Regions from separate parts of the Pantoea alhagi genome, predicted to be linked through region 2. Evidence: predicted binding sites of a transcription regulator. Region 2 holds the regulator's gene; the other holds the start of a gene.
The links. Region 2 encodes ArgR, which controls arginine synthesis, uptake and breakdown. Its sites were predicted from a motif close to ANTGAATAAAAATACANT; they were not measured.

Region 1: argC (N-acetyl-gamma-glutamyl-phosphate reductase) is a predicted target of ArgR. The motif match lies at 2,340-2,357, and genes of this name have one in related genera.

The regions. Positions count from the first base shown of each region.
Region 1 is NZ_CP019706.1:1,765,492-1,773,361, forward strand. It holds gene ppc (phosphoenolpyruvate carboxylase) at 1-901, opposite strand, end outside; gene argE (acetylornithine deacetylase) at 1,145-2,293, opposite strand; gene argC (N-acetyl-gamma-glutamyl-phosphate reductase) at 2,471-3,475, shown strand; gene argB (acetylglutamate kinase) at 3,489-4,265, shown strand; gene B1H58_RS08295 (argininosuccinate synthase) at 4,291-5,502, shown strand; gene argH (argininosuccinate lyase) at 5,593-6,972, shown strand; gene B1H58_RS08305 (redoxin family protein) at 7,159-7,870, opposite strand, start outside.
Region 2 is NZ_CP019706.1:1,119,195-1,127,064, forward strand. It holds gene zapG (Z-ring associated protein ZapG) at 1-385, shown strand, start outside; gene degQ (serine endoprotease DegQ) at 494-1,864, shown strand; gene degS (outer membrane-stress sensor serine endopeptidase DegS) at 1,958-3,013, shown strand; gene mdh (malate dehydrogenase) at 3,113-4,048, opposite strand; gene argR (transcriptional regulator ArgR) at 4,490-4,960, shown strand; gene yhcN (peroxide/acid stress response protein YhcN) at 5,470-5,733, shown strand; gene yhcN (peroxide/acid stress response protein YhcN) at 5,854-6,123, shown strand; gene B1H58_RS05230 (barstar family protein) at 6,277-6,564, opposite strand; gene B1H58_RS05235 (NAD-dependent succinate-semialdehyde dehydrogenase) at 6,612-7,870, opposite strand, start outside.

The DNA.
Region 1 (7,870 bases), 650 kb from region 2:
CGCGCAGCTCTTCGGTGCATTCCGACATCGACAGCTCGGAAACCAGCACGCCGATATCCCGCAGGAAAAGATCGGTGGCTTTCCAGCGGCTCAATTGCAGAACATGACGGGTAATACTGGCAGTAACGTTGGGATTGCCATCGCGGTCGCCGCCCATCCATGAAGTAAACTGCACCGGTACAAAGTCTACCGGCAGCTTATAGCCGAAGGCCTCTTCGACCTGTTCGTTCAGCTCACGAAGAAAATTCGGCACGCCTTCCCACAGGCTGTTTTCCACTACCGCAAATCCCCATTTGGCTTCATCAACCGGAGAAGGGCGATATTTACGGATTTCATCGGTATGCCACGCCTGGGCTACCAACTGACGCAGGCGGCGCATAATCTGGTTGCGCTCATAGTCAGAGATATCATTATGATCGAGCTGTTTTAAACAGGTATTTACCTCAACCAGCTTATGAATCAGCGTGCGGCGTGTAATTTCGGTAGGATGGGCGGTGAGAACCAGCTCCAGCGAAAGCGATTCAATCGCCTCACGGATATCCGCTTCGTTCAGATCAGGCTGTTGCTTTAGCCGCTCGAACGCCTTTTTCATCAGTTCAGCATGACTGGCGCCTTCACCGTTGGGTGAAATGGTCTGATATTGTTCAGCCACGTTAGTCAGATTAAGGAACTGGCTGAAAGCGCGTGCTACCGGCAATAGTTCATCATTAGAGAGGTTCTGCAGGGTAGTTAACAGTTCCTGCCGATGAGCGTCATTTCCCGCACGGGATGACTTGGAGAGTTTGCGGATGGTTTCCACCCGATCAAGGATGTTTTCTCCCAGCGCATCCTTAATAGTATCCCCGAGCAGTTTGCCGAGCATACTGACATTACTTCGCATTGCGGAATATTGTTCGTTCATATGACCCCTGACACCCTTCTTGTCTTTTAGTTTTTACCCTTGCGGGCATAACGCCGCCTTTTATCTAGCCATGTAACTTACCGTTCGTCAATTGCGTAAAACGTGCCGCGTAATGCAGGTAAATGCTGGTAATTTAAGAAATTTAACGATGACGGAGTGAGATAAGTTATTCTTATCAGCAAAGTTGAAACTTTTCAGGAGCAATTTACCGTTTTCGCAGTGAATTGCCCCGAATGATGCAAATCAGTGACAAAAATGGTTAACCATTTGCCCGATCAGCTCACGCGTCGGCTTGATAAATGCCATATCAATAAATTCATCTGGCTGATGTGCCTGATTAATCGATCCCGGCCCTAATACCAGCGTAGGACACAACTGCTGAATAAAAGGCGCTTCGGTACAGTAGTTCACGACTTCCGTTGGCGTACCAAGCAGCTTTTCCACTACCTGAACCAGCTGATGCTCACGCGGGCACTCGTAGCCCGGAATCGGCGGATGAAGTTCGGCCACTGTCAAACGGCCCGGCCAGCGCACGCTAACCGGTGCCAGCGCCTCATTTAACAGCTCGTCCAGATCGGTCAGCGTCAGTCCGGGCAGAGGGCGAATATCCATATGTAATTCACAGCAGGCGCAAATACGGTTCGCCGCATCGCCGCCGTGAATATGACCAAAATTCATTGTGGGATAAGGAATGGCGAAGCCATCATGGTGATAGCGCTCTTTGAGCGTATTACGCAATTGCATCAGATGGCCGATTGACTCATGCATCAGCTCAATCGCGTTAACGCCGCGAGCAGGATCGCTGGAATGGCCCGATTGCCCCTCTATGCGAATCACATTGGATAGGTGGCCTTTGTGCGCCCGCACCGGTTTTAACGAGGTCGGTTCGCCGATAATCGCGCAATCGGGGCGTAGCCTGGTGGATTCAGCAAAGTATTTAGCGCCGGCCATTGTGGTTTCTTCATCCGCCGTAGCGAGAATATAGAGCGGCTTCTGAAACGTATTGATATCGGCGTCACGAAGCGTATCAAGAATAAAGGCGAAAAAACCTTTCATATCCGCCGTGCCGAGGCCGTACAGCTTGTTGTCATGCTCTGTCAGCGTAAAAGGATCGCGCGTCCAGCGTCCGTCATCAAAGGGGACCGTATCGGTATGGCCAGCCAGTAACAGGCCGCCTGTGCCTTCACCGCTTCTGGCCAGCATATTGAATTTATGCCGCGTGCCCGGCACCGGCTGGACTTCCACGCTGAAGCCTAAATCACGAAACCAGCCGGCCAGCAGAGTGATTAAACTTTCATTGCTCTGATCAAGCGCGCTATCGGTAGCGCTGATGGACGGTGTGGCTATCAGCTGGCGGTAAAGTTCGATAAAAGGCGGTAATTTTGTCTTCACTGTTGACGGTCCTTGAGTTAGGATGTATCAATATTCATGCATTAATAGTGAATAAAAATACAATAACGTTCGCGGGATGGGAAATGAATTTACCCGCTGACTGACGTTAAACTTCATGGGCGCGCGGCGACACGGCTGCACACCGGATCTGAATGACTGTAAAAGGTATACAGCCTGATGTTGAATACGCTGATTGTAGGTGCCAGTGGCTATGCTGGCGTTGAGCTGGCGACCTTCCTGAATCGTCATCCCCATATGAACATAACCGCTTTAGCGGTTTCAGCGCAAAGTCCGGATGCCGGAAAGCGTCTTTCCGATCTGCACCCGCAGCTAAAAGGGATCCTTGATCTGCCGCTGGAACCGTTGAGCGATGTGTCAGTGTGGGCTGACAAGGTGGATGTCGTGTTCCTCGCCACCGCTCATGAAGTCAGTCACGATCTGGCCCCGCAATTTTTGGCGGCAGGCTGTGTGGTGTTTGACCTCTCCGGTGCTTTCCGCGTAAACGATGGTGACTTTTATACACGCTATTATGGCTTTACTCATCAGCACGCAGCGTGGCTGGAGAAAGCGGTTTATGGCCTGGCTGAATGGCAGCATGACGCGATCAAAGAAGCGCAACTGATTGCCGTGCCTGGCTGCTATCCCACTGCGTCGCAGCTGGCGCTTAAGCCATTAATTGAAGCAGGACTGCTGAATGACGCGCAGTGGCCGGTAATCAATGCCACCAGCGGCGTAAGCGGCGCTGGACGTAAAGCCAGCCTCAATAACAGCTTTTGTGAGGTCAGTCTGCAACCTTACGGCATCTTTAATCATCGGCATCATCCCGAAATCGTCGCGCACCTTGGCGTGCCGGTTATTTTTACGCCGCATCTCGGCAATTTCCCTCGCGGCATTCTTGCCACTATTACCTGTCGCCTGCAGCCGGGCGTCAGTCGCGAGGATATTGCCGAGGCTTTCCATAACGCCTATCAGGATAAGCCGCTGGTGCGTATCTATGAGCAGGGCGTGCCGGCGTTGAAATCTGTAGTGGGCCTGCCGTTCTGTGATATTGGCTTTGCCGTACAGGATGAGCATCTGATTGTGGTGGCGGCGGAAGATAACCTGCTGAAGGGCGCAGCCTCGCAGGCGGTGCAGTGTCTCAATATTCGTTTCGGTTTCCCGGAAACCCAGTCACTTATTTAAGCGGATAAATACTATGACCACTCCATTAATTATCAAACTGGGCGGCGTGCTGCTGGATAGCGAAGAAGCGCTGGCGCGTCTGTTTACGGCGCTGGTGACTTATCGGGAGACGCATCAGCGTCCTCTGCTGATCGTTCACGGCGGCGGATGTCTGGTTGATGAACTGATGAAAAAGCTGGCGCTGCCGGTGCAAAAGAAAAATGGCCTGCGCGTTACGCCCGCCGATCAGATCGACATTATCACCGGCGCGCTGGCGGGAACCGCTAATAAAACCCTGCTGGCCTGGGCAAAGAAGCATCATATTCAGGCGGTTGGACTTTGCCTGGGCGATGGCGGCATGGCGAATGTTGCTCAATTCGATGATGAGCTGGGCCATGTTGGTAACGCCTTGCCAGGCTCGCCGGCGTTGCTGAACACGCTGTTGCAGGCAGGTTATATGCCGGTTATCAGCTCAATTGGCATCACGGAAGAGGGTCAGTTGATGAACGTTAACGCCGATCAGGCGGCAACGGCGTTAGCGGCGACACTTGGCGCGGACCTGGTTTTGCTTTCAGACGTCAGCGGTATTCTGGATGGCAAAGGCCAGCGCATCCCTGAAATGACGGCGATGCAAGCGGAACAGCTGATCGCTCAGGGCATTATTACCGACGGCATGATTGTAAAAGTCCATGCGGCTCTGGATGCGGCACGTACGCTGGGGCGTCCGGTCGATATCGCCAGCTGGCGTCATGCTGAGCAATTGCCCTCTCTGTTTAACGGTGTGTCTATCGGCACCCGGATCCACGCATAAAGTAAAAATATTCAAGGATTAAGACATGCAAAATCAAGGCATCAAGAAAATCGTTTTAGCTTACTCCGGTGGTCTGGATACCTCTGCCATTATTCCGTGGCTGAAAGAGAATTACGGCTGTGAAGTGGTCGCTTTCGTCGCGGACATTGGTCAGGATCGCGAAGATTTAGTCGGCGTAGAGAAGAAAGCACTGCAGTCAGGTGCGTCAGAATGCCATGTTGCCGATCTGCGTGAAGAGTTTATCCGTGATTACGTTTACCCGGTGCTGCAAACCGGCGCGCTGTATGAAGGCAGCTATCTGCTGGGCACCTCTATGGCGCGTCCGATCATTGCCAAAGCGCAGGTTGAGCTGGCGTTAAAAGTAGGTGCTGATGCTTTATGCCATGGCGCAACCGGTAAAGGTAACGATCAGGTGCGTTTTGAAACCACCTACACCGCGCTGGCTCCGCAGCTGAAAGTGGTGGCACCGTGGCGTGAGTGGAACCTGCGCTCGCGTGAAGCGCTGCTGGACTACCTGAAAGAGCGTAATATCCCGACTACCGCCTCGCTGGAAAAAATCTACAGCCGTGATGAAAACGCCTGGCATATTTCTACCGAAGGCGGCGTGCTGGAAAGCCCGTGGAACGCGCCGAATAAAGATTGCTGGGTCTGGACAGTGGATCCCCAGGAAGCGCCGGATCAGCCAGAGCAGGTAACGGTAACGGTAGAAAAAGGCCGCGTTGTGGCAGTTAACGGCGAGCAGCTGAGCCCGTTCCAGTGCCTTGATAAACTCAACGCGCTGGGCGCGAAGCACGGCGTGGGACGTATCGATATTGTGGAAAACCGTCTGGTGGGCATCAAATCCCGCGGCTGCTATGAAACGCCTGGCGGCACCATTATGGTCAATGCGCTGCGTGCCGTAGAGCAGCTGGTACTGGATCGCGATAGCTTTAAATGGCGCGAGCAGTTAGGCCTGGAGATGTCATATGTGGTTTATGACGGGCGCTGGTTCGCTCCGCTGCGTAAATCCTTACAGGCTGCTGCTGAGACACTGGCTGCCGAAGTCAACGGCGAAGTTGTGTTGCAGCTCTATAAAGGTCAGGTAACGGCGATTCAGAAAAAATCGGCAAACAGCCTTTATTCTGAAGAGTTCGCAACCTTTGGCGAAGATGAAGTTTACGATCACAGCCATGCGGGCGGCTTTATCCGTCTGTTCTCTCTCTCTTCACGCATTCGGGCGCTGAACGAGAAGAAATAACCGGGACAGCAACGGGCGGCAGGCGTCGAAGCCGCCCTGATAACAAGCCAGGCTGAGCCTTGCGCGCAACAGATTTCAGGAGCATTCAAGATGGCACTATGGGGTGGACGGTTTACACAGGCGGCGGATGGACGGTTTAAACAGTTCAATGATTCGTTGCGCTTTGATTATCGACTGGCAGAACAGGATATTATCGGTTCTGTCGCCTGGTCAAAAGCCTTGGTAACCGTTAGCGTATTAACTCAGGATGAGCAGCAGCAGCTGGAAGTTGCGCTGAATACGCTGCTGGAAGAGGTACGTGCTAATCCACAGCAGATTCTGCAAAGCGATGCTGAGGATATCCATAGCTGGGTTGAAGGCCGTCTGATTGAAAAAGTGGGCGCGTTGGGCAAAAAACTGCACACCGGGCGTAGCCGTAACGATCAGGTTGCGACCGATTTAAAGCTCTGGTGTAAAGAGCAGGTTTTGCTGCTGCTGAGCGCGGTGCGTGAACTGCAACGGGCATTAGTGGATACCGCAGAAGCCAATCAGGATGCGGTTATGCCAGGCTATACCCACCTGCAGCGCGCACAGCCGGTGACCTTCGCACACTGGTGTCTGGCCTATGTTGAAATGCTGGCGCGAGATGAGAGCCGCCTGAAGGATACGCTGAAACGCCTGGATGTCAGCCCGCTGGGTAGCGGTGCGTTGGCAGGAACTGCATATGAAATCGATCGCGAGCAGCTGGCCGAATGGCTGGGCTTTGCCAGTGCCACACGTAATAGCCTGGACAGCGTTTCCGATCGTGATCATGCGCTGGAGCTGCTTTCCGATGCGGCGATCGGCATGGTGCATCTGTCGCGCTTTGCCGAAGATCTGATCTTTTTTAATACCGGTGAAGCCAACTTTGTTGAGTTATCCGATCGCGTGACTTCCGGCTCTTCGCTGATGCCGCAAAAGAAAAATCCTGATGCGCTGGAGCTGATCCGGGGCAAGTGTGGCCGGGTACAGGGCGCGCTGACCGGCATGATGATGACGCTGAAAGGGTTGCCGCTGGCCTACAACAAAGATATGCAGGAAGACAAAGAAGGGCTGTTTGACGCGCTTGATACCTGGCTTGATTGCCTGCATATGTCGGTGCTGGTGCTGGATGGCATTCAGGTAAAACGTCCACGTTGCCAGGAAGCGGCAGAGCAGGGCTATGCCAATGCGACCGAACTGGCAGACTATCTGGTGGCGAAGGGCATCCCGTTCCGCGAAGCGCATCATATTGTGGGTGAAGCGGTGGTGGCGGCAATCGGCCAGGGCGTGGCGCTGGAGGCGTTAACGCTGGCACAGCTTCAGCAGTTTAGTCCGCAAATCGAACAGGATGTTTATCCAATTCTTTCGCTTCAGTCCTGCCTGGATAAGCGTAATGCCAAAGGTGGCGTGGCACCACAACAGGTTGCCAGCGCGATAGCTGAGGCAAAAGCAAGACTCAGTGATCGCTAATGCACCGGTAACCGAACAATAAACTGATCCGCAATGTTCGGGATAATGAAATCTTCGTCAGGTTACTGATGTATCAAAAAAAGGCGGGCATACTAGCCCGCCAACCTCTGACTTCAGATATTTTTTTATTATAGGCACATCTGAAAACCGACCAGGGTAACGGAGCCGGTTTCCGGATTCTCAGTCTCAGGCAAAGTGGAAAAATTTCTCCAGATCATCGCTGCCGCCGATATGGCGTCCACCGATAAACACCTGTGGTACCGTGGCACGACCGGTCATCGCACGCAGGCTAACGGTAGTGGCATCTTGTCCAAGAACGATTTCTTCATATTGAATGCCGCGATCGAGCAGCATCTGCTTCGCTTTGGTACAGAACGGGCAGCCTGGTTTGGTAAACAACGAGACAGACTCCTGCACTTTAAATTCTGGCGCCAGGTAACGCAGCATGGTATCAGCGTCGGAAACTTCAAACGGGTCACCCGGTTTATTCGGCTCAACAAACATTTTAGCCACTACGCCGTCACGAACCAGCATTGAGTAACGCCATGAGCGCGGACCGAAACCTAAGTCAGCTTTCTCAACCAGCATCTCCATGCCACGCGTAAATTCGCCGTTGCCGTCCGGAATAAAGGTAATGTTTTCGGCATGCTGATCGGCTTTCCAGGCGTTCATAACAAAGGTGTCATTAACTGAAACGCACAAAATGCTGTCGACGCCATGCTGAGCGAAGACGCCTGCCAGTTCATTGTAACGCGGTAAATGGCTGGAAGAGCAGGTTGGCGTAAACGCGCCCGGCAGTGAAAATACGATGACGGTTTTGCCCTTAAACAGCTCGTCAGTTGTAACATCGACCCAGCTATCGCCCTGACGCGTATGAAAAGTTACCTGTGGGACGCGT
Region 2 (7,870 bases):
GCTAATTGGTTTAGTTGTTGGCATTATTATCGGCGCTGTCGCCATGCGTTTTGGTAATAAGAAATTGCGCGAGCAGCGCAGCCTGCAGTATGAACTGGAGAAATCCAAAGCGGAGCTGGCGGATTACCGCGAAGAGTTGACCAATCACTTTGCTCATAGCGCAGAGCTACTGGATAACATGGCGCGTGATTATCGTCAGCTTTATCAGCATATGGCGAAAGGTTCTAACGATCTGCTGCCTGACCTGCCGGGTGAGAAAAACCCGTTCTCTTATCAGCTTACCGAAGCGGAAGCGGATAACGATCAGGCACCGGTGCAGATCCCGCGTGATTATTCAGAAAATGCGTCCGGTCTGCTGCGTGGTGAGCGCACGCCACGCAATTGATTCACGGGGCGCGCCAGCGCCCTGTTTTCTTTTGCTTTTTCAGGCCAGCTACCTGAGCTGGCAAGTCACTCTGTCAATCCCCTGTTAAGCAGCGAGAGCGTCGTAACGATGAAGAAAAAATCATTATTGTTGAGCGCGGTAGCCTTATCCGTTGGTTTAAATTTCAGCCTGGCACCTTCAGCCATGGCTTCGCTGCCTTCCCAGGTCCAGAATCAGGCCCTGCCCAGTCTGGCACCTATGCTGGAGAAAGTGTTGCCGGCCGTGGTCAGCGTTCATGTTGAAGGCACGGCGACCGAAAACGCGGCGCAGGACCTGCCTGAGCCGTTAAAACGCTTTTTCGGTCAGGGACAGGGGGATGCGCAGCCTCAGCCTTTCGAAGGACTGGGTTCGGGCGTGATTATTGATGCCCAGAAAGGCTATATCTTAACCAATAACCATGTGGTTAACGGCGCTGATAAAATCAGCGTTCAGCTGAGCGATGGCCGTGAATATGACGCTAAACTGCTGGGCCGCGATGCTCAGACTGACATTGCGCTTATTCAGGTGTTGAATGCAAAAAACCTGACGCAGGTTAAAATCGCAGATTCAGACCAGTTACGGGTCGGCGACTTCGCTATCGCCATCGGCAACCCCTTTGGCCTCGGTCAGACAGCAACTTCAGGCATTATCTCTGCGCTGGGTCGTAGCGGGCTGAACCTGGAAGGCCTGGAGAATTTTATTCAGACCGATGCTGCCATTAACCGCGGTAACTCCGGCGGCGCGCTGGTAAATCTTAACGGTGAGCTGATCGGCATCAATACCGCTATTCTTGCCTCCAGCGGCGGCAACATTGGCATCGGCTTCGCTATTCCGGGCAATATGGCTATGGAGCTGGCTAAGCAGCTGATTGAGACCGGCGAAGTAAAACGTGGTCAGCTGGGCATTAAAGGCACGGAAATGACCGCTGATATGGCGCGCGCCTTTAATGTGGATGCCCAACGCGGCGCCTTCGTCTCTGAAGTGCTGCCTAAATCTGCGGCGGCGACCGCTGGAATCAAGTCTGGCGATATTATTACTTCTGTAGACGGCAAGCCGATTACCAGCTTTGCTGAACTGCGGGTGAAAATCGGTACCACGCCGCCGGGCAAAGAGGTAAAAATCGGCCTGCTGCGCGAAGGGAAACCGCTTAGCGTCACGGTGAAGCTTGATGCCAGCGCGCGTACCATGACCAGCGACGAACTGATGACGCCTGCGTTACAGGGCGCGTCGCTCAGCGATGGTCAGTTGCCTGACGGTAATAAAGGCGTTAAGGTAGATAGCGTACAAAAGGCGACGCCAGCCGAGCAGATCGGTTTGCAAAAAGATGATATCATCATTGGCGTTAACCGCACGCGCGTTCAGAACCTGGATGAGATGCGTAAGGCACTGGCCAGCAAGCCGCCTTTCCTGGCACTAAATATCGTACGCGGCGGGGAAAGCCTCTATCTGCTGCTGCGCTAAAAAGCGCCATATCATGTTGCGGACACAAGCCCGTGTGTGTCCGCGCAACTCATGATATTCTGCCCCAGTTCTTTTCCGATATAGCTTAACATCATGTTTCTTAAACTCTTGCGCTCGGTAGTTCTGGGGCTGATCGTCGCAGGTATTTTACTGGCGGTGATGCCCGCGTTGCGCATCGGCAGCAGCCTGCTTTCTGTGCCGGAAAGCAGCGCCGATCAAACGCCTTTTAGCTTTAATCAGGGAGTACGCCGCGCCGTTCCGGCCGTGGTAAACGTCTATAACCGCAGCGCGTCTAGCAGTAACGGACGAGGCATTACTACGCTTGGCTCCGGCGTAATAATGAATAATAAAGGTTATATCCTGACCAACCGTCACGTTATCAACGGTGCCGATCAGATTATTGTCGCGTTACAGGACGGGCGTTTTATTGAGGCTATGCTGGTTGGCTCTGACAGCCTGACCGATCTGGCGGTACTGAAAATCACCGCCACTAACCTGCCGGTTATTCCCATTAACCCGGAACGCATCGCGCACGTGGGCGATATCGTGATGGCTATCGGCAACCCTTACAATCTTGGGCAAACCGTCACCCAGGGCATTATCAGCGCCACTGGCCGCGTTGGCTTAAGCCCTTCCGGGCGGCAAAACTTTCTGCAAACCGATGCCTCGATTAACCGGGGCAACTCTGGCGGCGCGCTCATTAACTCACTGGGCGAGCTGATGGGCATCAATACGCTTTCGTTTGATAAAAGTAACGATGGCGAGACGCCGGAAGGGATCGGCTTTGCAATCCCTACCGCGCTGGCGACAAAAATCATGGATAAGCTTATTCGTGACGGGCGCGTTATTCGCGGCTACATCGGGATTACCGGTCGTGAAGTGCCACCGCTGCATGGACAGAATGCCAGTGTGGATCATATTCAGGGAATTGTAGTGAATAACGTTGCGCCGGAAGGCCCGGCAGCCAAAGCCGGTATTCAGGTGAATGATCTGATTACCAGCGTTAACGGCAAGCCCGCCGTTTCTGCGCAGGAAACCATGGATCAGGTGGCCGAGATACGTCCCGGTTCGGTGATTGATGTGCAGGTTATTCGTAACGACAGGAAACTGACGCTGAAAGTCACCATTCAGGAATATCCGGCGCAATAGCGACGCCGTAACAAGACGTTCGAAGGCTCCTTTTAAAACGGTCTTCTGCTGCGTAATAAAAAAGGGAGCCCTGTGGCTCCCTTTTTAACATCAGTGATATTACTTAACGAACTCTTCGCCCAGCTGAATATCTTTCTTCAGTGTCTCCAGCATGCCTTCCAGCGCTTTTTGCTCAAAGTCGCTCAGTTGGCCAATGGGACGATACTCGGCCACGCCCTCTTTGCCCAGCAGCAGCGGCTGCGAGAAGAATCGTGCATATTCACCATCACCCTCAACATAGGCGCACTCTACCACATTGCTTTCACCCTGCAGCGCACGTACCAGTGACAGACCAAAGCGCGCAGCCGCCTGTCCCATTGACAGCGTAGCGGATCCGCCGCCCGCCTTGGCCTCAACCACTTCCGTACCCGCGTTCTGAATACGTTTGGTCAGATCGGCTATTTCTTGTTCGCTGAAAGAGACGCCAGGCACCTGTGAAAGCAGCGGCAGAATGGTGACGCCGGAGTGTCCGCCCACTACCGGTACATTCAGTTCGGTCGGCTGTTTGCCTTTCAGCTCTGCCACAAAAGTGTTTGAGCGGATAATATCCAGCGTAGTCACGCCGAACAGACGATTTTTATCGTAAACGCCGGCTTTTTTCAGCACCTCTGCGGCAATGGCAACGGTAGTGTTTACCGGATTGGTAATGATACCAATCAGCGCTTTAGGAGAGGTTTTAGCCACCTGCTCGATCAAATTGCGTACGATACCGGCATTAACATTAAACAGATCGGAGCGATCCATACCAGGCTTACGTGCCACGCCGGCAGAGATCAATACCACATCGGCGCCCTGCAGCGCAGGCGTTGCATCTTCACCGCTGAAACCTTTGATTTTAACCGGCGTAGGAATGTGGCTTAAATCAACGGCCACACCGGGCGTTACGGGAGCAATATCATACAGAGAGAGTTCTGAACCCGCAGGTAACTGGGTTTTCAGCAGAAGTGCGAGTGCCTGGCCGATACCACCAGCCGCACCGAGAACTGCAACTTTCATCCTAAACTCCTTATTATTGTGAGCATAAAAATGTCGGAATCCAGCGGGGTACTATGCTGGACGACCTGAGAAGTAATAGCGAGGACGTTGTCATCGTTTTACCTGGCCGATAAAAGCCAGCAGAAACGGGTGAAAATGACCGCATTACGTACAGGCCTGACACTGGGCGTAACCGGATACAGATAAATTAATCAACAATACCTTACACCGTCCGCGCTTAGCAGAACAACATCAATTTTATAACAATCCCTTCACTTCGTCTGCCATAGCTATGCGCTTCGCGTAAATTTTATCTGCGCCGAAAGTCTGGTAAAATGCGCGCCCACTGCGCGGTAACGCCACTGTTCACCGCAGCGTATTTGCATAAACATTCATTTAAATGCATAATAATGTATTGCCTGCTGGACGGGCTTCACAGCATTTTTATATTATCGGTAGCCTATGCGTAACCCATCGAAACAAGAAGATCTGATTAAAGCATTCAAGGCTTTATTGAAAGAGGAAAAATTCAGCTCGCAGGGTGAAATTGTGACAGCCCTGCAGGATGAAGGCTTCGACAATATCAACCAGTCGAAAGTCTCTCGTATGCTGACCAAGTTTGGTGCGGTGCGTACCCGTAACGCGAAGATGGAAATGGTTTACTGTCTGCCAGCCGAACTGGGGGTGCCCACCACAACCTCTCCGCTTAAAAACCTGGTGCTGGATATTGATTACAACGAGGCGCTGGTGGTGATTCATACCAGTCCCGGCGCAGCACAGTTGATTGCCCGCCTGTTGGACTCATTAGGCAAAGCGGAAGGGATCCTTGGTACGATTGCAGGCGACGACACCATTTTTATCACGCCAGCGCGCGCCTTTACCGTGAAACAACTTTATGAAGCTATCCTGAATCTGTTTGAACAGGAACTGTAAGCAAAGCGGGATCGCTGGCTTTTAGTAGGCGATCCTGTTTTTCTGTTAATTCGGCATGGTTGTGTTCTGCGCTTATTATCCTCTACCCGTTCTTCTCTTGCTTTCTGCCTCTCTGTGTTTCAAACGTCACTGTCAGCGTTAAATGGAATAAGAGCGCCTTGTTTTATTGGCTGCCATCTCAACACATTCGCATATCGTGCTGCCTTCCTCATAACAATACAGGAGATATGACTGCCTGAGAATTTTTACTGGCTGATTCGACCAGAAGGCAAAGCACAAATAGATAAAGTCACTTATAACACTGTTTTAATTAAAAAATAACCAATTCTGCACAATAAATAACCTCCCTATATAACTTCTGGTTATAAAAAAAGCGCCATTAGCTAAAGCGTAACAACAAAACATTATTAGCAGAATATTAATTTCATACGTGATTAGATCTATACTTGTTTTCGTGATGTGGATCACAGAGCAAACAAAGACAAAAATAGAAGACGAGGAACAGATCAATGAACATTAAAACTATCATCGCAACCGTAGGACTTGCTTCTACTCTCTCATTCAGTGCTTTTGCAGCAGAATCTATCAACGCCGATCAGGCGCAGAATCTGCAGCCAATCGGTACGGTAAGCATTAGCGGCATTGCAGGTACGCCGATGGATATTCATCAGGCGCTGCAGGCAAAAGCTGAGCGTCAGGGTGCCAGCGCTTATCGCATTATCGAAGCGCGTAACAACGACAACTATCACGTTACTGCTGAGCTGTATAAATAAGCGCAATGTGACTGCCGGGTGCATACCGGTTTAATGCATGAACGACTCAGGCAGCCTCAGAAATAATAATCGCTATCAAGCCATCCCGGCTGCCGTAACATCGATATTCAGGAGTAAGAAATGAAAACTACATTTACCTTTGCTGCTTTAGGTCTGGCTTCCGTCCTTTCATTCGGCGCAGCTGCAGCCGATCTGGTTACTCAGCAAGACGTCGCCAGCCAGAATCTGCAACCCATCGGCACCATTTCCGTAAGCGGTATTGATGCCAGCCCAACAGCTATTCGTCAGCATCTGTCCCGGAAAGCAGATAAAGAAGGCGCTTCTGCCTATCGCGTTGTTGAGGCTTATACCAACGGTAACTATCACGCGACTGCTGAAATCTACAAATAATTACCGGGCCGACGGCCTCAACGTGATATCCAGTAAAAATACCTGAATTATTAGCGGGTCTGACAGGCTGAACGTGACATTGAATAAAGCGCTATAAATAATTCCTCGTCAGCTGTTTGACGAACCCCTTGGCCCTGCTGTTTAGGGCCTTTTTTATTGGCTTTTTTGCGTCTGACGGACATTAAAGCGAAGCTGACCTTCCAGCTCCTCTTCTGCTTCATCGAACAGCAAAATCAGCGCACCATAGCGGCGTTTTTGCCCGGCGCCTAAATGGATAAACTCAATTTCTACCGGTAATGGCAGTTGCGATTGCGTAACAGCGTCCCATAATGAATCCAGATCAACAATTAACCGATCGTTAAGCGCAAAGCGTTCGCTAAACTGGCGATAAAAGTGCGCCTGATCGACGATCTCATTAAAGTCAAAAATCTCTTTCTTCATGCCGGTTGCTCCTTACCAGGATATTGGGCGCCACGCGCCCAATCTGCTTACAGGCCACCAATATGCAGGGCTTTTACTTCCAGATACTCTTCCATACCTAATACCGAGCCTTCACGTCCCAGGCCGGACTCTTTTACGCCACCGAAAGGTGCCAGTTCGGTTGATACTGCACACTCATTGATACCGATCATGCCGCTTTCCAGCGCGGAAGATACGCGAAAGATCCGTTGCAGGTTTTGCGTATAAAAATAGGCTGCAAGGCCATATTCCGTGGCGTTTGCCCGACGGATAACCTCATCTTCATCAGTAAAACGAAAACAGGCTGCTACCGGGCCAAAAGTCTCTTCATGCGCTAACTTCATCTCTTCACTGGCCTCGGCGATAACCGTGGGCTGCCAGAAATTACCGCCTAAAGCATGCCGTGCGCCGCCGGTCACGATACGTCCGCCCTTCGCCTGCGCATCTTTTACATGCTCCTCAACTTTTTCTACCGCAGCATGATTGATTAACGGGCCAACCACTACGCCCTCCTCCATGCCGTTGCCGACCTTGAGTTTGTTAACCTCCTCTGCCAGCCGCTCAACAAAGCGCTCATAAACCGCATCGTGAATAAAAAAGCGATTCACGCTAACGCAAACCTGGCCGGCATTACGGAATTTATTGGCGATCGCCCCTTTAACCGCAGCCTCAATATCCGCATCCTCAAACACGATATAAGGCGCGTTGCCGCCCAGCTCCATAGAAATTTTTTTCATGGTTTCTGCAGCGTTACGCATCAGGGTTTTGCCTACGGCAGTGGAGCCGGTAAAGGAAATTTTACGCACCGCGCCGCTGGCCATAATGGCATCGCTGATAGCATGGGTATCACCAGCAACGCCGTTCAGCACGCCATCGGGTACGCCTGCCTTTTGCGCCAACGCCAGCAACGCAAAAGCGGAAAGCGGCGTATTATTGGCAGGCTTGATAATGCCGGTGCAGCCTGCTGCCAGCGCGGGGCCCAGCTTCCGCGTCAGCATTGCCATTGGAAAATTCCACGGCGTAATGGCAGCTACCACGCCCACCGGTTCCCGGGTGACCAGAATGCGCGCGCCGCTTTTGGCCGGTGGAATGATTTCGCCATTGACGCGTTTGGCCTGCTCGGCAAACCACTGAATAAAGCTGGCGGCATACTCCACTTCACCTTCAGCCTCTTTCAGCGGTTTGCCCTGTTCAGCGGTCATCAGCTGCCCGAGCCAGCTTTTATTCTCAATAATCAGCTGATACCAGCGATAAAGAATCTCCGATCGCTGTTTCGCGGCCAGGGCAC